3 regions of the Pseudarthrobacter sp. B4EP4b genome follow, and region 2 is predicted to be linked to each of the others. Evidence: riboswitches for the same ligand, from Rfam matches in the RefSeq annotation. Region 2 holds a riboswitch; each other region holds the start of a gene.
What was found. Region 2 has a riboswitch for S-adenosylmethionine ahead of FNL14_RS11820 (homoserine O-acetyltransferase). Riboswitches for the same ligand answer to the same signal wherever they lie in the genome.
Positions count from the first base shown of each region.

Region 1: linked by a shared signal. The riboswitch ahead of FNL14_RS19315 (DUF1737 domain-containing protein) and the one ahead of FNL14_RS11820 (homoserine O-acetyltransferase) in region 2 are both predicted to bind S-adenosylmethionine.
Region 3: linked by a shared signal. The riboswitch ahead of FNL14_RS21800 (aminotransferase class V-fold PLP-dependent enzyme) and the one ahead of FNL14_RS11820 (homoserine O-acetyltransferase) in region 2 are both predicted to bind S-adenosylmethionine.

Region 1 is NZ_VHIJ01000058.1:635-7,706, reverse strand. It holds gene FNL14_RS19330 (Rid family hydrolase) at 1-466, opposite strand, end outside; gene FNL14_RS19325 (flavin monoamine oxidase family protein) at 517-2,121, opposite strand; gene opgC (OpgC domain-containing protein) at 2,273-4,660, opposite strand; SAM riboswitch class IV at 5,017-5,131, shown strand; gene FNL14_RS19315 (DUF1737 domain-containing protein) at 5,145-5,423, shown strand; gene FNL14_RS19310 (rhodanese-like domain-containing protein) at 5,420-5,830, shown strand; gene FNL14_RS19305 (O-succinylhomoserine sulfhydrylase) at 5,831-7,039, shown strand.
Region 2 is NZ_VHIJ01000032.1:15,864-22,935, reverse strand. It holds gene FNL14_RS11840 (CPBP family intramembrane glutamic endopeptidase) at 1-43, shown strand, start outside; gene FNL14_RS11835 (HNH endonuclease signature motif containing protein) at 277-1,860, opposite strand; gene FNL14_RS11830 (VOC family protein) at 2,304-2,942, opposite strand; SAM riboswitch class IV at 3,109-3,225, shown strand; gene FNL14_RS11825 (bifunctional o-acetylhomoserine/o-acetylserine sulfhydrylase) at 3,270-4,595, shown strand; SAM riboswitch class IV at 4,728-4,843, shown strand; gene FNL14_RS11820 (homoserine O-acetyltransferase) at 4,856-5,971, shown strand; gene FNL14_RS11815 (MFS transporter) at 6,149-7,072, shown strand, end outside.
Region 3 is NZ_VHIJ01000073.1:10,036-17,107, reverse strand. It holds gene FNL14_RS21830 (S1C family serine protease) at 153-1,136, shown strand; gene FNL14_RS21825 (hypothetical protein) at 1,143-1,511, opposite strand; gene FNL14_RS21820 (CrcB family protein) at 1,555-1,986, opposite strand; gene FNL14_RS21815 (CrcB family protein) at 1,983-2,426, opposite strand; gene FNL14_RS21810 (metal-dependent transcriptional regulator) at 2,427-3,140, opposite strand; gene FNL14_RS21805 (class I SAM-dependent methyltransferase) at 3,172-3,930, opposite strand; gene FNL14_RS21800 (aminotransferase class V-fold PLP-dependent enzyme) at 3,987-5,435, opposite strand; SAM riboswitch class IV at 5,472-5,585, opposite strand; gene hisN (histidinol-phosphatase) at 5,747-6,559, opposite strand; gene FNL14_RS21790 (ribosome small subunit-dependent GTPase A) at 6,608-7,072, opposite strand, start outside.

The DNA of each region.
Region 1 (7,072 bases), on a different contig from region 2:
CGCGGTTCCACCCATCAAAGTCGGCCTTTTCGGCCCCGGCGGGGTTCTGGAGGAAGACGCGCATGGTGATGACGTCGTCGTAATCCAAACCGGCCTGGGCAAGGTTCTCGCCGATCCTGCGCAGAGCGTTGATCCCCTGCGCCTCGGTGATGGTTACGCCGGGAGGAAGCACGCCGCCCGGGAAAACGGCCGTGTCCACGTAGCGCTGCTCGCTGCCTGCTGCAGCAGCTGTGTTCAGGGCCGACGGTCCGAGCCCGCTGGTCTTATAGATGGGCGTATTCGCCCCAATGGCCACTCCACTGGCGATCATCGGGTTGTCCTGGCCGGCAGGGAGGTTGGAGACAGTGGTGCCGGGCTTGGGGCTTGTAAGGTCCTTGAAGACGGCGGGTGCGGCGAAAGCGGCAGTTGCGGTGAGCGTGATCCCGGCGATGCCGGCGGTCACCAAGGCGATGTGGCGTCGGAACATGGGCTTCCTTCGTGGTTTCGTTCGGCGGCTGGCGGCTGCAATCGGGCCCATCATCCGGCCACCGTCGCCGCAACCCGGGTGTGCAGGGCCGTGACGGCGGCGCGTGCGGAGGTCATTGCGCCGTGCTGCCAGGCGATGGCGTGGCTCAGGTGGTCGCCGGCGAAGTAGATGTTGCCGGACGGCTCCAGCAGCTTGGCGTACTTGGCATCTGCCTGCGATGGCCAGCCCACCCACGCCCCTTCGGAGAACGCGGTGCTCCCCCAGTCAACCGAGAACGACGCCGACACGTCCTTTCGGTACACGTCGCCGTGGATCCGCGCACCTTGGTCAAGGGCGCGGCTGAGCCGCTTTTCCGGGCTGAGTTCCTTGTAGACACGAGCGCTGGCGCCGGTGTTGTAGTAGCCCACCATGGTGCCGCGCTGGCCGTGGAATCCGGTGGACGGATACCACATGTTGCCGAGGTCGATGTTGGTGTTGGTGATTCCGCCGTAGATCCGGTGATCCTCTTCCCACCAGCGGCGGGAGTACTCGATGCCGATCTTGCCGGCGTCGCTGGGGCTGGCGAACTTCAGGGCGTCAAGAACGTCGGCTGGCAGGTTGCCGGGGATCTTGGCCGCGATGTGTGGCGGCAGCGTGCAGACGGCAAAGTCCGCTTCGATCTTCTTGGTCTGGCCGCCCGGGTTGGTGTACTCCACCGCGACGCCGGCAGCACTGTTGTTCATGGACAGAACCCGGGCGCCGTACACGAACTTGTCCTTGCCGATTGCTGCTTCGAAGGCATAAGGGATACGGTCCATGCCGCCTACGGGCTGGAACATCATCATGGCCTGGTCCCAGCCGAATTCGAAAGAAAAGTAGTTGCCAACGCCGCTGGCGAAGACGTCAGACAGGGCGTCCGGCGCCAACGGTGTTCCCGCTTCCAGGCCGGCTCCCGGGGTCACCGAGTAACCCTTGCGGCCCGTACCTGTGTACTTGAAACTTGCCGCAGCATCACCGGGAACCTTGCCGCCAATGGCCCCGAAGTTCTGCAGGAAGGAGATCAGGTTTTCCTTGTCGGCTGCCGTCATGTAGCTGTCCAGGGCGCCCTGGTCCGTAGCTTTGGCCAAGAGTTCGGAGACGTAGCCGTAGACGTCGGCCTTGGCCGCGCGGTGCCGGACCGGCGTGTTGGAGAGTTTGGTGTTGCCCTCGCGGAAGAGGTAACCGTCTGCATTCTGGTTGGTGAATGGCTCGATCGCCACCCCGAGTTCCTTACAGTAATCGAGGGTGATGTGGTGCTGCGGAATACGGCCCGGGCCGGCATTCATATACTGGTCTTTGGAAAAAGCGGCCCGTTGCGTGACTCCGCGGAGATCTGTTTCCTCGGTACCACCCCGCACGGTCCAGTTGCGTCCGCCGGGTCGCATCCGCGCTTCCAGGATGGTTACCTTGTAGCCCGCCTTGCCCAATTCGTATGCCGTGGTCAGTCCCGCGATGCCGCCACCCAAGACCACCACGCTTTTTCCGCTGCCGCGCAGGTCGTCGGCGCGGGGCGCAGCATAAGCAGGGGCCGCTGCGTCAGGCGCCAGTCCCATCGCCGCCATCGTTTCGTACATCACCCCGGCTCCCCCCACCATGCCCACGTAGCGGAGGAAGTTCCTGCGAGTCGCATCTGACATTTTTTTCCTTTCACCGGAGTGTTACACGGTGAGCGTATGGGTGAAATGTTTCGTCAAATGATGTGACAATGACAGTGCTGTAGCGTTCACATTTCGATGAAGTAAACGCTTCCCGCTGGACCTGCCGTGGGTTGGTGAAGGCCGGTTTCCCTCAGGTGGGGATGATGCGGAAGAGGAACCGCGTCCGGACCATCACCCAGAGGAGCCCCAGGACCAGTGCGTACGCCGCTGTGTTGATCCAAATGTCGCCCTGGCGCAGTGCCGGTATGTTGGCGATGACGGCAATGAGGACCACATGGATGATGAAGACGTACAGGGTGGCCCGGCCCAGTGGAATCAGGAACCAGCCAAGGGCGCGTGCCACCGGCTTCCAGTAGGCCGTCAGGAATGCGTAGGCGGCCACCACCAGCACCAGGACGTTCAGGAGTCGGCCGGGAGCCAGGTAGGTGCGGCCAAAGAAGAGGTCGTACATGCTCCGGTACACCGTGTCCGGAATGATGGCCAGCCGTACGTCGAAGCCGTTGGCCAAATAGGGGTTGCCCCAGGACAGGAACGCGAAGGCGAACGCGGCACCCGTGCAGACTCCCACAACCCAGGTGTGGTCAGTGAGCCACGAAACGATGCGCTGCCGGTGGAACCCGGCCACCAGGCCGACCACAAACAGGACCTGCCAGACCAGCAACGGGAATGAGTCCTCAAACTGCGAGGGCAGGATCCGGAACCTGGTGACAGCCCCTACCGCATACACGGCCAGGGTGCCGGCCAGCACCCACACGGCCTTGCCCCGGTTAAGCGCGGCAAGGATGAGCGGGCTGACGAGCAGCAACACCACGTAGAGGCCCATGACGTTGAACTGCCAGGGGCCGAATTGCAGCAGCAGGATGGCGGGCAGGACCTGCGGGGGCACCGGGAACTGGAACAACGAGCCCATTCCCGCGTAGAGGTCGTAGGTGCGGCCGGCGCCGTTGTGGCCGGCGCCGCCGGTTCCCTGGTCAACGAAGGTGGTGAGTGCATCGGTCTGGAAGACAGGCACCAGGGAGATCAGGAAGACGCCGATCAGCACGGCGAGCGCCGTTACATAGAGCTTGCCTGCCCGCCGGGATGTCAGGTCCACCACGGTTCCGAAGTCCGCGTTCACCCTGGGTCCGTAGACCATGCCCACCACGATGCCCGAGAAGAGGACAAAAAGCTCGGCCCCGGAAACGAAGCCCACAGCTTCCTGGGTCAACAGCTGGAACAGCGACGTCATGCCCAGGTGGTTCACCACCACAAACACAATGGCCATGCCGCGCAGGAGGTCCACCCGCGAATCCCGCTTTGAAGGATCCGTGTAGCTCCACGCAGTTGCTGTATTGACCCTGCGGGGAACCTGCCACAACGCCACCAGGAGGATCAGCAGCGCCGCACCCACAGTCCAGGCGGCGGCGCCGGTGAGTGTGTTGGCCCGGACGTATCCGCTGCCGGCCGCAACCTGGGTCACCGGGCCGGTCACCATGGAGGACGTCTCTAGACGGTCCCGGGCGGCGGCCGCAACCGCAGGGTTTCCGGTGAGCAGCCAGTCAATGCTTGCCACCCCAGTGTCCCTGGTGCTGGTCCGCTCGTCCCAGACTACGGCCGCCGTTTTGGCGAAGTCCGTGGAGGTGGCCGTACTCAGGACCTGGTCCCACCAGCCCGCTTTGATGTCCAGATCCGAGGCGCCGCCGGATGCCGGGCTGTAAAACGCAGCCGTCTGCAGGACGAACGGCTTGTCCTTCCCTGCCGCATATGTGCCGTAGAAATTTTCCCCGCCGGAGGTTGTGAGCATTTCCTGGAGTTCGTTCGGCCGCGGCACCGTGTTGACCGGCGCCCCGCCGGCAGTGTCATCGTGGAACGCGGTCAGACCCACCCAGTCCACGGCATCGTCCCCGGGGTAATACGGGGCATACGCCGCGTCCGAACCGTTCCACGCATCGTCGCGGTTGCTATCGAGGAGGGCGAAACCCTCGCTGCCCGGCGCAGGGGCATTCCGGTTCCGGTCAAAGGGGTAGCCCGTTCCCAGGTATGGCTCCCACACCATCGACGTACGGCCGCCGGTATCCTCAAAGGCCTCAGCGACGGCCCGGAAGGCGGACCGGTAGGCGGCCGGCTGCTGGCCCCACTCCACCCAGCTGGCATTCATATCGGGGGCAAAGCGGATCAACACCTCGCCCTTGAAGTTCGCAGTCAGCTTCCGTACCTCAGCGGCAAACGATGCGGCGGCCTCGGCGGTGACCTGCTCCAGGGCGATGCTGGGCTTGACCGTCAGCATGGCGTGGGCGCCCTGCATCCCCGATTGCTCCAGGAAGCCCCTGATGTTCTCCTCCTCCGAGCCGCGGAAGGGCAGGGCGATGTCATGCCCGAAGAGCGCCGGGGATGCTCCCAGCCTGTCTGTAAAGCCAGCCGCGGTGTCCTCGCCCCATTCGAGGACTGCGCCCAGAAGCGGCTTGCCCTCGGCCGGGATGGTGTCTGCAGCACGGGCGGCCCCGGCGGGCAGTATCACTGCCAGGACGGCAATCAGCATCGCGGCAAGAAGGGCAGCTGCGGCGCGGAGAAGGGACTGTCGGGTGAGTTGCCCGCGACGGTTTGGCAGACGGCCATGGCCTAAAAGATGTTGCAGTTCGGCGGCTGTTGGCGTACTGATGAGGACCCCCCCAAGGACTTTGCTCCGACTGCCGGGGCGGCGCCCCACAAGAACCCTATCTGCCCGGAAAGCAGCCACGGGCGCCAGGTGCCCTGAGCCGCCCGTGGTGACTCCCGCCGTCGTCCGTTCCGGGAACCGTCTGCAAGTGCGTCCAAGTTGCTCCAGCAGCGCTTCGGTTACGGAACATGACGACGACGGCGGTGCGGGCCCTCGTGCCAAGTGTTACGTTTTTGGGGAGTAATGAGTACCGGCGCCAAGCCCTGACTGGCCGGTCGGCAACCCTCCTTCCGCGGCGGGGTGCCTCAGGTGAATACTCGGCATATCGACCGATTCGAGCTGCAAGCGTGAGAGAAGGAGATCCGTCATGTCAGACGCCCCTGCCAACGAAGAAGAACTGGCCTACCGCCTTATCACGGGGCCTGATGACCGCTCCTTCTGTGAGCGGATTTCCGCCGCCCTGGCCGAGGGCTATGTGTTGCACGGAAGCCCCGCCGTCACGTTCAACGGCAGCACCGCCATTGTGGCGCAGGCCGTCGTCCTGCCGGCAGCGATCGCTTCCGCTGATGCCGCGGTGGCCACTGCGGTGGATGAGCTTGAACTGTCAGGCGAAGACCTCGAGTTCGCAGGCGAGGGCCACGCATGAGCTACGCCGGCGACCTCACCCCCCAGGAAGCCTGGGACAAGCTGCAGCAAGGTGCCATCCTGGTGGACGTCCGCACCGAGGGTGAATGGGCCCACATCGGCATCCCGGACACCAAAGCCACGGACAACGATCCCCTGTTCATCCAGTGGACCTTCCCGGGCGGAATCCCTAACCCCGACTTCATCAAGGACCTGAGCCTGCAGGCCCCCGAAAATGGCTCCACCGAACTGCTGTTCCTGTGCCGCTCCGGCCAGCGGTCCATCGCGGCCGCCATCGCCGCCACACAGGCCGGCTTCACCTCCTACAACGTCCTGGAGGGCTTCGAAGGTGAGCCGGACCGCTATGGCGAACGCACTGTCAACGGCTGGAAGAACCGCGGCCTGCCAACCAACCTGGGAAAGAACTAAGTGACCTTCAACGAAGACGCCCCCGGCTGGAGCCCTGACACCCAGGCCGTCCGCGGCGGACTGGACCGCACCAACTTCCAGGAAACCAGCGAGGCGGTGTTCCTGAACTCCGGCTTCGTGTACGAATCCGCCGCCGCTGCCGAGCGCGCCTTCACCGGCGAGGACGAGCGCTTTGTCTACTCCCGCTACGGCAACCCCTCTGTGGCCACCTTCCAGGAGCGGCTCCGACTCCTTGAGGGCACCGAAGCGTGCTTTGCGACGGCGTCAGGCATGTCCGCGGTTTTCACCGCCCTGGGTGCCTTGCTGGCTGCCGGCGACCGCGTGGTCGCCGCCCGCTCACTCTTTGGCTCCTGCTTTGTGATCCTCAACGAGATCCTGCCCCGGTGGGGCGTTGAGACTGTCTTTGTGGACGGCCCGGACCTCGACCAGTGGCGCGAAGCCCTGTCCCAGCCCACCACCGCCGTTTTCTTTGAGTCGCCGTCCAACCCCATGCAGGAGATCGTGGACATCGCGGCGGTGAGCGAACTCGCCCATGCGGCGGGTGCCACCGTGGTGGTCGACAATGTTTTTGCCACTCCACTTCTGCAGCGCTGCGGCCAGTTGGGCGCCGACGTCATCGTCTACTCCGGCACCAAGCACATTGATGGCCAGGGCCGGGTCCTGGGCGGTGCGATTTTGGGAACGAAGGAATTCATCGAAGGTCCGGTCAAGCAGCTCATGCGCCATACCGGTCCGTCGTTGTCCGCCTTCAACGCCTGGGTCCTCACCAAAGGCCTTGAGACCATGGCCCTGCGTGTGAACCACTCCTCCGCCTCCGCCCTGCGGATCGCCGAGTGGCTCGAGCAGCAGCCTGCGGTGAGCTGGGTGAAGTACCCGCTCCTGAAGTCGCACCCGCAATACGGCCTTGCTGCCAAGCAGATGAAGGCCGGCGGAACGGTGCTCACCCTGGAACTTGCACCATCAGGCGGGCGCTCCGGCAAGGAAGCCGCCTTTGCACTGCTGGACGCCTTGCGGATCATTGACATCTCCAACAACCTGGGAGATTCCAAGTCCCTGATTACGCATCCGGCCACCACCACGCACCGCGCCATGGGGCCGGAAGGCCGCGCTGCCATCGGCCTCAGTGACGGAGTTGTTCGGCTGTCCGTGGGGCTCGAGGACGTGGACGACCTGATCGGCGATTTGGAACAGGCACTGAAGCAGATTTAGTGCTGGCCGGGGCTCGGTTCGGTGCCGGGTCCG
Region 2 (7,072 bases):
CGTGGGATTCAGCCTCTTCGGCAGGGCGGTCGGGCTGGGTTAAGGCAGGCAAGCGGACGCAGCCCAAACTGAAGCAGCCAGGTTGATGCGGCCGCCCTGACACCGTCACGCTGACGCGGCCCAGCTGACACGGTTAGGCCTGAAGCGGCCCAGCTGACAAAGCAAGGTTCGGTCGACCACTGTTGAGCCTTGTCGGAGTGCTTCACCCGCCCAGCCCCGTATGCCGGCATGCGTGATCTGCAGGTCGTCGGACGGCCCTCTTAGATTCCGGGTTCGCTAAGAGCGGCCGTGGAGGAACCGTTCGAGTTCTTCTTCTCCTGGGGAGGGGCCGTAGACAAAGTCCGGGGGCAGGCAAGTTGGATTGAGGCGGACAGGCAGCAGTTGCTCTGGCGGCTGTTGTCCTGGCTTCGATTGTTGTGGCCAGTGGGGTGGTTCCCAGTCCTGGTGTTCGCTTTTGTAGTGCCGGCCTGTGGGTGAGGTCCAGCCGGGTGGTTCGGTTTTCGTGGCCGGGGTGGGTTTCCAGCCGCTGGTGTGGCGGAGTGTGTGGTGCTTCGGGCAGGGTTGTCCCAGGTTAGAAATCCCCGTACTGCCGCCTTTATCCCAGGCGAGGACGTGGTCGGCCTCGTTGTCCAGGGATGGGTTGTTGCAGCCGGGGAAGGGGCATTTGCCGTCCCGCAGCCTCAGCCATTGCCGCATCGCCTTGCTCACCCGGTAGCTGGTCCGGCCAATCTCCAACGGTGCGCCGTCCCGCGGATCTACCAGCACACGGTAGAACGAGGCGGCACCATCAGCGATGAGCCTGCGCGCCATCGAGGGCGGAATAGGCCCATACCCGTCCAGCATTGCCGGCTCATCAGTCTGGCCCATCAGGGAGAGGGTCGGCACGGTGACCAGCACCTGCGCCCGGATCCCCGGCAACGGGCCCGGCTCCGCAGTGGCGCTTGTTCCGGCATCGGCACCGATGCCGGTGCCGTTGCCGTTGCCGTTGCCGTTGCCGGGCAGAGTAGGGATTCCGTCGGCACCGCCTGCATGGGCACGCCCGGAGTGGTTGCCGCTGCCAAGAATCGCTTCGGTAAAGTTGTCGGCCGTCAACTGCGTGAGGGTGCGGGGCTCGTCGGGTCCTTGCATCCCGCGGGCGAGGGCAGTGAGCCGGTTCCAGCCCGCCATCGCCTGGTCCGCGGGCAGGCAGGCTGACAACCACGCCATCCCGTCACGGTCCGGCCGGTATTCCGCCCGCCGGTCCGCCACACCCTTGGCATGGCGCTTCTCCAGGCTCTCCGGGTGGTGGCGCTCCCGCCAGTTCCTGGCCTTGGCACGGAACCGGTAGGCGGGCAGCTCCCCGATCGGGGCGGCCGTAGCCGGCCTGGGCACATCGGGGTCCAGGAAGTGGGCCTCGAGTGCGGCGGCTCCGGCGGGGTCAAGGCCGGCGGTTTCCTCCACCACGACCAGGGCATGCTGCCAGGTGATCGTCCCGGACTGCAGCGCCGAGAACGCCAGCGGCAACTCCTTGGTCACGGCGTGGGAGGCGGCCAGGAACGCGCCGGCTGCCCTGGGACCGAGGGCCAGGAGGGCGCCGATTTCCGCGGCGACAGCCATTTCCAGTGCCTGCACCGGCGTGTCCGGCCCCGCAATGGCGTGGGCAGTCTCCGCGTACGTCACGGCAGCCCGGGCCTTCACAGCGGCGAACCCGGCCTCCGCCACTCGCGCCCCGGCAAGAATGTCAAGGCACCCATCCGCCAAACCGGCAAACGGATCAGCAGCCGAGTATGGCTCCGAACCACACCCATCCACCTCGGAATTGAGCACAGCAAGGGCGGCCTTGATGTCCTCAAACGCCTTCACCACCGCCGCTTTCCCCATAAACCAATCATCGTGAGGGGGTCTGACAAAACAGGGCCTTCAGAAGCTATCCCAGGGAATTTCTTCAAAATTTTTTTGGCGTTTTCCATGAAATCCCAGGACACCAGGTGATGGCGCGTTGTGGGGAAAGCTGCGGGAGGTGGTGGCGCGTTGCGGGGAAAGCTGCGGGAGGTGATGGTGGGTTGCGGGGAAAGCTGCGGGAGGTGATGGTGGATTTCTCTTCAACCCGGAAATCGGGATCCTTCGGACGATCGGGGAATATGGCTGCCGGCCCAGACTCAATCCCGGACGGGTCCGGAAAATGGATTCGGCCGCCATCAACTGGTGACGCCGTTGTCACCGGCTGATGGCGGCCGAAGTTTGGAAGGACAGGGTGCCCAGGCGATAACCGGGGCGCACCACTACGACGCCCGGGCGGGACGGCCCGGGCATCGGACGGAGGGTCAGATGGTGACGGCTCCGCTGGCGGTTTCGAAAGTGACGGACAGGATGCCGGGCGTACCGTGCGGCGCCACCCAGTCAACGGCTACGTCTTCGAGGGGCTTTTCCACCGGCTCGCCCAGCCACTCGGTGACCCGTGCAGCCGACCCGGCAATGGTGAGGCAGCTCATCTTGACGTTGCTCTCGTAGGCGTTGGACGGGTGCAGGGACGGATCGCCCTCCCACTTGAGCATGTAGGGAACCTGGGGGTCGGCGATCAGGCCGAGGATCCCGATCTGCTTCCAGACCAGTTCGCGGCCGTCAGGAAACTTGCGGTTGCCGTTGACGGCCGAGCGTCCAAGCCGCTCTTCAAACGGGGCGAGGTCGTCCACTTCGACGCACCAGCCCATCCAGCCGCCGCCCGCAGCAGACCGGGCACGCACGGCCTGTCCAAACGGCGCCTTGTCCGAAGCAGGGTGGTCCAGGACCTCCACGACTTCGAGGTATTTGTGCCCGGCGAGGGGGATGATCATGTTTCGGGTGCCGAACCGGGGGTGTACCCCGCCCTTCACTGCCTCGACGCCGAGGGCAGAAGAAATACGTTCGGTGGTGGCCGCCAGGCCATCGTGTTCACAGGCGTAAGAGACGTGATCCATGCGCATGCCATCATCTTGGCACTTTGTGATCGGGCTCTCAGCTAAGGGTACCCTTACTGGGATTTTCGCTGGTCAGCCCCCACAAATTCGCACCAGGGCACGTAAAGATGTCCAGGACCATGTTCGTCACAATGCTGTCGGGCGTACTCTGCGTGTTCCTACACTGGGTTCAGGTCATGAGTGCCAGCGCCAAGCCCCGGCTCGCTGGCCGGCAACCCTCCAACCGCGGTGGGGTGCCCCGGGTGAGGACCTGGCTGTCCGGCAAGAGGCCGGATGGCAAGCGCGGCCCGCAGTGCTTCGAGCATGCCGGGCCCATGTCAAAGGAGCCTTGAATTGTCCAACGGATGGTCCTTCGAAACCCGCCAGATCCACGTCGGCCAGGAGCCGGACAGCGCTACCGGCGCCCGCGCCCTCCCGATTTACCAGACCACGTCCTTTGTGTTCCCCAGCGCGGAAAGTGCCGCCAACCGCTTCGCCCTGGCCGAACTGGCTCCCATCTATACCAGGATCGGCAATCCGACCCAGGAGGCTGTGGAACAGCGGATCGCCAGCCTTGAAGGCGGCCTGGGGGCCCTGCTGCTCAGCTCCGGACAGGCCGCAGAAACATTCGCCATCCTGAATATCGCCGAGGCCGGAGACCACATCGTGGCGAGCCCAAGCCTGTACGGCGGTACTTACAACCTCTTCGCCCACACTTTGAAGAAGTTCGGCATCTCGGTCACCTTCGTTGCGGACCCGGACAACCTGGACCAGTGGCGCGACGCCGTCCAGCCCAACACCAAACTCTTCTTCGGCGAAGTAGTTTCCAATCCCCGCCAGGACGTCCTGGATATTGAGGGGATCTCCGAGGTGGCCCACCGGGCAGGCGTGCCGCTGATCGTGGACAACACCCTATCCACCCCGTACCTGATCCGCCCGCTCGAATGGGGCGCGGACATCGTGGTGCACTCGGCCACCAAGTACCTGGGCGGCCATGGTTCTGCCATCGCCGGCGTCATTGTCGACTCCGGGAAGTTCGACTTCGGCAAAGACCCCGAGAAGTTCCCGGGCTTCAACACCCCGGACCCCACCTACAACGGGCTGGTCTACGCCCGCGACCTTGGCGCCGATGGAGCACTGGGCGCCAACCTCTCCTACATCCTCAAGGCCCGCGTCCAGCTCCTGCGCGACCTGGGTTCGGCAGTGTCGCCCTTCAATGCCTTCCTGATTGCCCAGGGCCTGGAGACATTGAGCCTGAGGGTGGAACGTCACGTGGCCAATGCCACCGAAGTTGCGCGCTGGCTGGAAGGAAGGGACGACGTCGAATCCGTCGCCTACGCGGGCCTGCCCTCCAGCCCCTGGTACGAACGGGGCCGGAAGTACGGACCCAAGGGGACCGGTGCCATCGTCTCGTTCAACCTGGCCGGCGGGGCCGAGGCGGGCAAGCGCTTCGTGGACGCGCTGGAACTGCACTCCCATGTTGCCAACATCGGCGACGTCCGCTCCCTGGTGATCCATCCGGCGTCGACCACCCACAGCCAGCTCTCGCCGGAACAGCAGGCAGTTGCGGGCGTCACCCCCGGCCTGGTGCGCCTTTCCGTGGGAATCGAGCACATCGATGACATCCTGGCTGACCTCGAAGCCGGCTTCCGCGCGGCCAAGGAGGCCAGCGGCGCCTGACCACAGGCACCAACGTCGCCTGACCACGGGCACCAGCGGCGCCTGACGAGGGCACCAGCGGCGGCAAGCCGGCAAGTCACAACCAGTCACACTCTTGGCGGCAGGCGGGGGCTGTTTCGTACACTCAATGCAGGTCATGAGTGCCAGTGACAGCCCCGGCTTGCTGGCCGGCAACCCTCCTTCCGCGGTGGGGTGCCCCGGGTGAAGACCTGGCCTGCCGGTCAGACGACGGCAGGCAAGCGCGTAGAAGAGGTCTTGCCATGACGGTTACCGTCACCCGTACCACTGTCCCCGAACACGGGATTGTCCGCTATGCCTCCATTGGGGATTTGAAGCTGGAGGGCGGCGGCTACCTGCCGGATGTCACCCTGGCCTACGAAACCTGGGGCACGCTCAACGCGGACGGCAGCAACGCTGTACTGATCGAGCACGCGCTCACCGGCAGCACGCACGTGACCCGCGGCGACACCACCGAAGAAGGCTGGTGGGAGCAGCTCGCAGGCCCCGGCGCTCCGGTGGACACCGACCGGTTCTTTGTTGTCTCCATCAATATTGTGGGCGGCTGTTACGGGTCCACCGGGCCGTCCTCGCCGGCACCGGACGGCAAGCCGTGGGGCTCCCGTTTTCCGCTGGTAACCCTCCGGGACAGCACCGTTGCGGAGGCCCGGCTGGCTGACCAGCTGGGCATCACCAGCTGGTTCGCGGTGCTGGGCGGATCCATGGGCGGAGCACGGGCCCTGGAATGGGCCGTGACGTATCCGGAACGCGTGCAGCGCTGCGCCGTGATTTCCGTGGGGGCCGCGAGCACCGCTGAGCAGATCGCCTTCGCCCAGGCGCAGACGCTCGCCATCCGCCAGGACGCCAACTTCAATGGCGGCGACTACTATGGCGGCCCACTCCCGGAGGCGGGCCTGGCCCTGGCCCGGCGCATAGCCCACATCACGTACCGCTCACCGGGGGAGCTGGACGGCCGCTTCGGCCGGACACCGCAGGCCCCGGAATCGCCGCTCCAGGGCGAGCAGATCGCGGCCCGCGGCCGGTACCAGGTGGAGAGCTACCTGGACCATCAGGGCAGCAAACTCGTCCAGCGGTTCGACGCCAACAGCTACATCGCCATTACCGAAGCGCTGATGAGCCACGACGTCTGCCGCGGCCGCGGGCCGCTTGAGCAGACCCTGTCCCGTGCCGGTGCGCGCTTCTTCGTGGCTGCCGTGGATTCGGACCGGCTCTACTTCCCGTCCCAGTCCCTGGAACTGGCCCGCGCGCTCCCGGGGGACGTGGAGGTCCACTTCATCGAGGCACCCATCGGGCATGACGGATTCCTCACTGAAATCGGCCAACTGGGCAACCAGCTCCGGGTGCACCTCTCGGCATAACCGGCCTGCCATCCACAGGATGTGCATAAATGCAGATAGGCTCTGCAGGATTCGCCGTTGAGCTCTACGGATTGGCGGACGATACTCATTTGGACCCGGCGGCGCGTGGCCAAAATCACACGTACCCGCCTTAGCCTGTCCCAGTGGCGTCGAAGAGGACGCCGAAGGAGTTCATTAATGAGTACGGAAAAGTCCGCCGCACAACGGTCCGGGGAAACCGATGTCAAGGCGTCAGGCCTGCGAAAAGTTGTAGCAGCCTCCATGGCCGGAACGGTGGTGGAGTGGTATGAGTTCTTCCTGTACGCCTCAGCAGCCACTTTGGTGTTCGGGAAGATGTTCTTCCCCAATTCCGGAACCGAGCTGGACGGCATCATTGCGGCATTCGTCACGTACGCCGTCGGCTTCGTTGCCCGGCCTGTAGGCGGCATTGTCTTTGGCCACTTCGGGGACAAGTTCGGCCGGAAGCAGCTCCTGCAGCTGAGCATCATCCTGGTAGGCGTGGCCACCTTCCTGATGGGCTGCCTGCCAGGTTTCGCCCAGATCGGTTACTGGGCTCCGGCGGCACTGGTGTTCCTGCGCTTCGTCCAAGGGTTCGCCGTGGGTGGTGAATGGGGCGGGGCTGTTCTGCTCGTTGCCGAGCACAGCCCCAACAAGTCGCGTGGTTTCTGGTCCAGCTGGCCGCAATCCGCCGTCCCGATGGGCAACCTGCTTGCCACCGGCGTGCTGTTTATCCTGTCCTCCACCCTTTCGCAGGAGGCGTTCCTCGGCTGGGGCTGGCGCGTGGCCTTCTGGCTCTCGGCAGTGATCGTGGTTATCGGCTACTACATCCGCACCAAGGTCCAGGATGCGCCCATCTTCCTGGAGGCCCGCAGGGAGGTCACGGAAGAGAAAAAGGGGTACGGCGTAGCCGAGGTCTTCCGCCGTTACCCGAGGGGTGTCTTCACCGCCATGGGCCTGCGTTTTGCCGAGAACATCCTCTATTACCTCGTGGTGACTTTCTCAATCACCTACCTGAAGGTCGTTGTCCAGACCGACACCTCCCGCATCCTGCTGCTGCTGCTCGTGGCCCACTTCATTCACTTCTGTGCGGTCCCGCTTGTT
Region 3 (7,072 bases), on a different contig from region 2:
CCGGGGGACTGGGCAGCCTGGCCAGTGGGCCCCTTACACCCCGTTCACCGACGGCGTAGCGCAGCGGGGACTATGCACCCGCCACCGATCGTTGTCACCGGTAGAACCCGGACAAGCAATGCCGCCGGGATCCGCCTACCAGGAGGTGCCCCATGAACCAGGGGAGCGAGCCAGCGTCACAGGCGTCCGACGTCGACGCCCTGGACTCGTATTCGCAGACAGTTATGCGCGTGGCCGCCACGGTCACACCGCACGTAGCTGCCTTGGAAATGTCCGCCGCCCGCCGTAACGGCCGCGTCCGGGTGGGCGCGGGATCCGCGGTGCTTTTTACCGAGGACGGCTACCTGCTGACCAATTCCCACGTGGTGGCGGGCACAGACAAGGGGCATGCAGTTTTCGCCGACGGCAGCCGGATGGACCTGGAGCTCGTAGGCGCAGACCCGCTGTCCGATCTCGCCGTGGTCCACGGCAGGGCACCGCGGATTCCTCCCGCCCAATTTGGAGCTGCTGAATCCTTGCGCGTTGGGCAACTGGTGGTCGCTGTCGGTAACCCGCTCGGCTTGGCCGGTTCAGTGACGGCTGGCGTGGTAAGCGGCCTCGGCCGTGCCATCCCGGTATGGGCGGGCGGCAACCGGCGTGTGATTGAGGACGTCATCCAGACAGACGCCGCCCTTAATCCGGGGAACTCCGGGGGAGCGCTGGCTGATACCCACAGCCGGATCGTAGGCATCAATACTGCGGTGGCCGGCGCGGGACTGGGCCTGGCCATCCCCATCAACGCCACCACCCGGCGGATTATCGCGGCCTTGCTGGCGGACGGGCGCGTACGGCGGGCCTACCTGGGCTTGGTCAGCACACCTACCAGGCTCACCCCCAGTGCGGTGATCAGGACCGGACAGCGGGACGCGCTGCGGGTGGTGGAAGTGCTGCCCGGTTCCCCGGCGGACAAGGCAGGCCTGACCGCCGGGGACATCCTCCTTGCCGCCGGCGGTCGCCCGGTCAGTGACGCCGAAAGCCTGCAGCGTCTACTCTTCGCCGATGCGATTGGCGAACCACTCCAGCTCGCTGTGCTGCGGGATGGCAAGGAAGTCCATCTCACCGCAGTGCCCGAAGAGATGACCAACAACGGAAAGTAGCCGGGCTTAGTCCTGGCCCGCCACGTCCGCGATGCCCACGAAACGTGTGCCCACGCCGTCGAACTCGCTGCGGACGTAACCCTGCCGCAGGGGTGGAACATCCGCCGGATCGTGGTGCGCGCACACCACGTAGGTAAACTCCGGCCACCACTTCTTGGGCCGTGCCGCTTCCTCGTAACCGCAAACAGCGCACTCGAGGTGGACCCAGACCGGCCGCTTTCCGGTTCGGTTGGCGCGGGACTGGACCAGCCACGGCGGCGGGTTGTCCAGGATCTTCCCGAGTTCCGCCTCGGTCATCCACTTGGGAAGGCCATGGCGCTGAGCCATTTCCATCGGTACATCCAGGGCAATGGCCGCGTCACGTCTGCTAATCATCACCATCCACGATACGGGAGCCCGCCAAATCGCCTTCTGCGACTCAAGATGCGAGGGCCAGGCCTGCAGCGGCCGCGCCGAAACCAAGAGCCAGATTGCCGGCCAGGTTCAACGCCGCGGCACCGAACCGCGCTTCTGTCAGCAGGCGCACAGTGGCCGTGGTCCAGGAACTGAAGGTGGTGAGGCCGCCTGCCAGCCCCGTGGCAAGTGCGAGCTGCCATTCCGGGGCCAACCCGAGCTTGAGGGTCATTGCGTGGGCGGCGCCGATGATGAAGCACCCCACGACGTTTACCAGCAGTGTGGCCCACGGCCAGTGCAGCCGCTCCCCGCGCCCGGGCCCGCGGGCACCAGAGACATGCGTCGCAAGGCCGCCTGCAGCCCGGAATGCCGTGTGATGCGCGAACCAGCTGTCCACAGCAAAGCGGAGCAGCGCGCCCGCAACCCCAAACACCCCTACCAGGGCAGCAGTCATCATGAACGCCCACTCACCCGGCCGCCGTCGCGCCCGTCCAACCAGCCCGCCACAACCTTTCCGGACCGCCACCCCGTACCGGCCGCTGCAAGCCCCAGCAGCAATGACAGCACCAGGTAGGCAATCCACGTAAAGTGGGCGCCTGCGCGGGCCAGCTGGTCCACCGCGAACACCACAGCCGAGAATGTGGTGAACGATCCCAGGAGGCCCGGGCCGAGTCCGGCGCGCAGCCAGAACGAGGTGTGCGGCCGGGCCATCCACACCGTGGTCAACAACGCCAGAACAAAGCTTCCGCCAACGTTGATCCACAGCGTGGCCCACGGCACGGACTCCGGAAGATCCGGAAAGAGAAGTCCCAGCCCAAAGCGCAGCTCAGTACCGAGCAGGCCCCCAACAGCAACAGCAAGCCAGGCGCTGGCCGAAGGCGCGCCGGGAGGATTCATTCAGCCGTCCCCGAGCAGGCAGCCCGGGTGGGGATGGTCGCTGTGTACCCAGAGGGCAGACGTGATTTCGTCGGCCAGGTCATAGTCCCTGGTCCTGCCCGAGTTCCGGATCCTGACCACCAGGGCCCCGCCGAACGGCTTGCGGCCCATCACTTCCACTTCGGCGTCGAGGTCTATTTCCTCGGCGGAGAGGTAGCGGAGCAGGTCCGGGTTTTCGTCGCTGATGCGGGTGATCCTGCCGGTGTGCCCCTGGTCCAGCTCACCCAGCAGGTGTGCGCGGGGCATCCGGACCGCGCCTTCGGCGGTGGGGATCGGGTCCCCGTGGGGATCGCGCTGCGGGTCGCCGAGTATGGCTGCCACACGCTCAATGAAGGTGTCAGAGACGGCGTGCTCCAGCAGCTCGGCTTCGTCATGGACCTCGTCCCACTTGTAGCCCAGCTGCTGGACCAGGTACGTCTCGATCAGCCGGTGGCGGCGCACCATGGAAAGTGCCAGCCGGACACCCTGGTCCGTGAGCGTGATGGCGCTGTAGGGTTTGTGGTCCACCAGCCCCTGGTCCTTCAGCTTCCGCACCATTTCAGATACCGAAGAGTTGGCCACCCCAAGGCGCTGGGCCAGCTGGGAGGACGTGATGGGCTTGTCCTGCCATTCGGTGAACGAGTAGATGACCTTGACGTAATCCTCGATGGAGGAGGAGGGCGCGCTGGTCTTCACAGCACCAAGCCTACCCGTTCACCACCGGCGGTCATGCTTTGGTGGCCCGCCAGGTAAGCGTGAGGTAGGGCAGTTCGAGCTCTTCGTCCAGGCTGTGGCCGAGGTGGTCGTGCAGATACCAGTCGAGGTTGGCCAGCACTTTAGCGCGGGTGGTTTCACCGGCCCGCAGGTAGTAGCTCCGCGACTTCGTCAGCTCCACAAGGTCGGTGGTGGTGACACGGTCCTGCCAATGCGTTAGGTGGCCCTCAAGATCGCGGAACTCCGGCCCTACGTGCGGCCGGAAATCCGGCTTGTAAACGTCTCCGGCATGCATGATCCGCGAAAGCCGGTGAACCCATGGAACCGAGGTGTCCAGCTGGTTCCAGATCAGGCCCAGAGTTCCGTGCGGACGCAGGACGCGTGCCAGTTCAGTGCTGGCTGCGAGGGCGTCACACCAGTGCCAGGCCTGGGCAACGCTGACGACGTCGAAGGCTGCCGCGGGCAGTCCGGTCGCCTCCGCGGTGGCCCGGACAGCCGTGGCGCCAGGATAGTGCGCCCGCAACTGTTCGAGCATGTCCTCGGACGGGTCCACGGCGGTGACTGACAGTCCCATGCCGAGCAGGAGTTCGGTGAACTTCCCGGTGCCGGCCCCGGCGTCGAGGGCATCGCGGGCTCCGGCGGGGACCAGCCATTGTGCGGATTCTTGCGGATAACCCGGCCGGACCTGCTGGTAGTGCCTGCCGCCGTCCTGGAAGCTCTGGCCGAGCTCCCGCCGACGTCCGTGGTCAAGTTTGGGGCCACCCCGTACCACCTGTGGCCCTCCTTCGATTGATGCCCTTGGGTATCCTCCGAATTTACCGCAAGTGCTTAGTCGTCGATGCAGGGAGCGGCACCCGCGGTGCCCGGGGTGTTGGGAGCCCAGTGCGGGTAGGTCCGGGTGTCGTTGGCGGGAACCCAGCGTCCGGCGTCCACCACGTAGTCCCAGCCCAGCCCGTTGGTGCGCAGCGCCGCGATACCGGCAAGGAGGCGTTCGGCGTCTTCCAGGCGGGAGCCGACGCCGAAGCTGGCGCGCAGGGAGCCCGAAGGCAGACCCAGCCGCTTCAGCAGCGGGTGGGCGCAGAAACGTCCGTCGCGCAGGCCCACGCCGTGTTCGGCGGACAGGTAGGCCGCCACCAGGCCGGCGTCGTAGCCTTCCACCGAGAAGTTGACCACACCGATGGTGTCCGTATCCGGGTTGGTGTCCTTGAAAATCTGGTGGACGGTGACGCCGTCGATCTGCTGCAGGCCTTCCACCAGGAAAGACCGGATGGCCGATTCGTGGGCATGCCACTGTTCCTGGTCCAGCCCGGCGATCACCTGGGTTGCGCGGGCCAGCGTGGCGGCGCCCAGGACGTTGGGGGAGCCGCCCTCATGGCGGGCCGGGCCGGTGGCCCAGCTGACGCCGTCGAGCCTTGCTTCCTTGACGGCGCCGCCTCCGGCAAGGTGCGGCCTTCCGGCGTCCAGCCAGTCCGTGCGGCCCACCAGCACGCCGGCGCCGAAGGGTGCGTACAGCTTGTGGCCGGAGAAGGCGAGGTAGTCGACGTCGTCCGCTGCAATATTCACGCGGCGGTGCGGTGCCAGCTGGGCGGCGTCCACCACGATCCGTGCGCCGTGTTCGTGGGCCAGTGCAGCCAGGGCCCGGATGGGAAGGATTTCGCCGGTGACATTGGACGCGCCGGTGACGGCGAGCAGGCTCACCCCGCCCTGCTCCAGTTCCGCGCGGACGGCATCGATGGTGCCGGCGATGGTGTCGGCGGCAACGATGCTGCGGTGCGGGACGCCCTGCCACGGCAGCAGGTTGGCGTGGTGTTCGATGTCCAGGTAGAGGACATCGCCGTCGGGCCGTCCGTCTGTTTCCGGCAGGCAGCCGGCCAGCAGGTTCAGCGAATCCGTGGTGTTCCGGGTGAAGATCACGGAGTCGTCCGGGCGGCCGCCCACAAACTCGCGGACGATGTTGCGGGCGTTTTCGTAGACGGAGGTGCTGATCTGTGACGCGTAGCCGGCACCCCGGTGGACGCTGGCGTAGAACGGCAGGATCTCGTTCAGGTAGGCCGAGACCACGGAGAGGGCCGGAGCCGAGGCGCCGTAGTCAAGGTTGGCGTAGCGGATGTGGCCGCCGTGGATCAGCGGCGCCTGGATTTCTGCGCCGGTGACGGCAGCGAGCGGCCGGCCGGCGGCGGCACGGCGGGCATCAAAGGTGGTTCCGGCCTGGGCTGTTCCAGACCCGGCAGCTTCGAACGTGGCGGTGGCATTGGGGGAGACGGTGGCAGTTGTCACGAAAGACCTCACTTCAGAAGGACTCCCGCTCCCGGGAATCCGCGCTTGCCGCATCCGCTCCGGACCGGCCTGGTCGTCACCCGGGGCACCCCACCGCGGTTGGAGGGTTGCCGGCCAGCAAACCGGGGTTTCGCGCTGGCACTCGTGACCTGGTTAAGAGCGTAGGACATCGGGTTGGGAGGTTTTAAGTCGGGGCGATTGTTAAGCGCTTTGTTACGCGCTGGCCGGAAAGAGCTTCTTTTGCCGAAGAAAAGAACGGCGGGCACCTCTCCAAGGAGGCGCCCGCCGCTGATTCTTCGATGATGCTGCTGTTACAGGAGGTCGTCCAGCTCCGGGTTCAACCTGCGGAGCACCTCGGAGTGCAGGATGGAGTTGGTGGCCAGGGCGTTGCCGCCGAAGGGCCCGTCTTCCCCTTCCAGGGATGTGAAGCGCCCGCCGGCTTCCACCACGATCGGTACCAGTGCCGCCATGTCGTACAGGTTCAGTTCAGGTTCGCAGGCGATATCCACTGAGCCCTCGGCCACCATGCAGTAGGACCAGAAGTCGCCGTACGCCCGGGTCCGCCACACATCCTCGGTGAGGCCCAGGAAGTTCTCCAGGCTGCCGCGTTCCTTCCAGCCGCCCAGGCTGGAATAGGAAAGGGAAGCGTCGGAAAGCTTGGACACATTGGATACCCGCAGCCGGGTGGCCGCGGCGAGCGAACGGCCCATGTAGGCGCCCATGCCCTTGGCCGCCCACCAGCGTTTGCCCAGGGCCGGTGCGCTGACCACACCCACCACCGGTTCGCCTTCGTCCACCAGCGCGATCAGGGTGGCCCAGACCGGGACGCCGCGGACAAAGTTCTTGGTGCCGTCGATCGGATCGATGATCCAACGGCGCGACCCGTGCCCCGTGCTGCCGAACTCCTCGCCCAGCACGGCGTCGCGTGGGCGGGAACGGGACAGCTGGCCGCGGATGGCTTCTTCGGCGGCCTTGTCCGCGTCCGTGACCGGCGTCAGGTCAGGCTTGGTCTCCACCTGGAGGTCCAGGGCCTTGAAACGGCCCATGGTCTGGTCATCCACGGAGTCGGCCAGCACATGGGCCAGGCGCAGGTCATCGTTGTAGCTTGAAGCGGGTTGGATCATGGTTCCAAACTACCGTCTGCGCGCGGTTCTGCTGGGAGATCGGCCCTGTCAGTTGACGCTGCCAAGCTCCTTGGCCTCCTGGGCCTCCATCCGGGGATCGGTGCCGAGGAGCCTGCGCAGCGAGGCCAGCCGGGCAACACCCGTGGCTCCGGCATGGCCGCCTTCCACCCAGGCATCCAGGCCGCAGTTCACAGCCGCGGCAGTGTGTTTGCAGCCGCGTTCACAGTCCTCGATGCCGGGGGAGAGGTCCGGAAAGGAGCGCAGGATCCGGTCCGGGTCCACGTGGGCCAGGCCAAACGATCGGATACCGGGGGTGTCGATGATCCAACTGCCCGGCGGCGCGTCCGACAACCTCAGCGCCAGGGCTGACGACGACGTGTGGCGGCCGCGGCCCGTCACGGCGTTAACCCCGCCGGTTGCTCGCTCGGCCCCCGTCAGTGCGTTCACCATGGTTGATTTGCCCACGCCCGAATGCCCCAGCATCACGGTGACTTTTCCGTCCAGGTAGCCCCG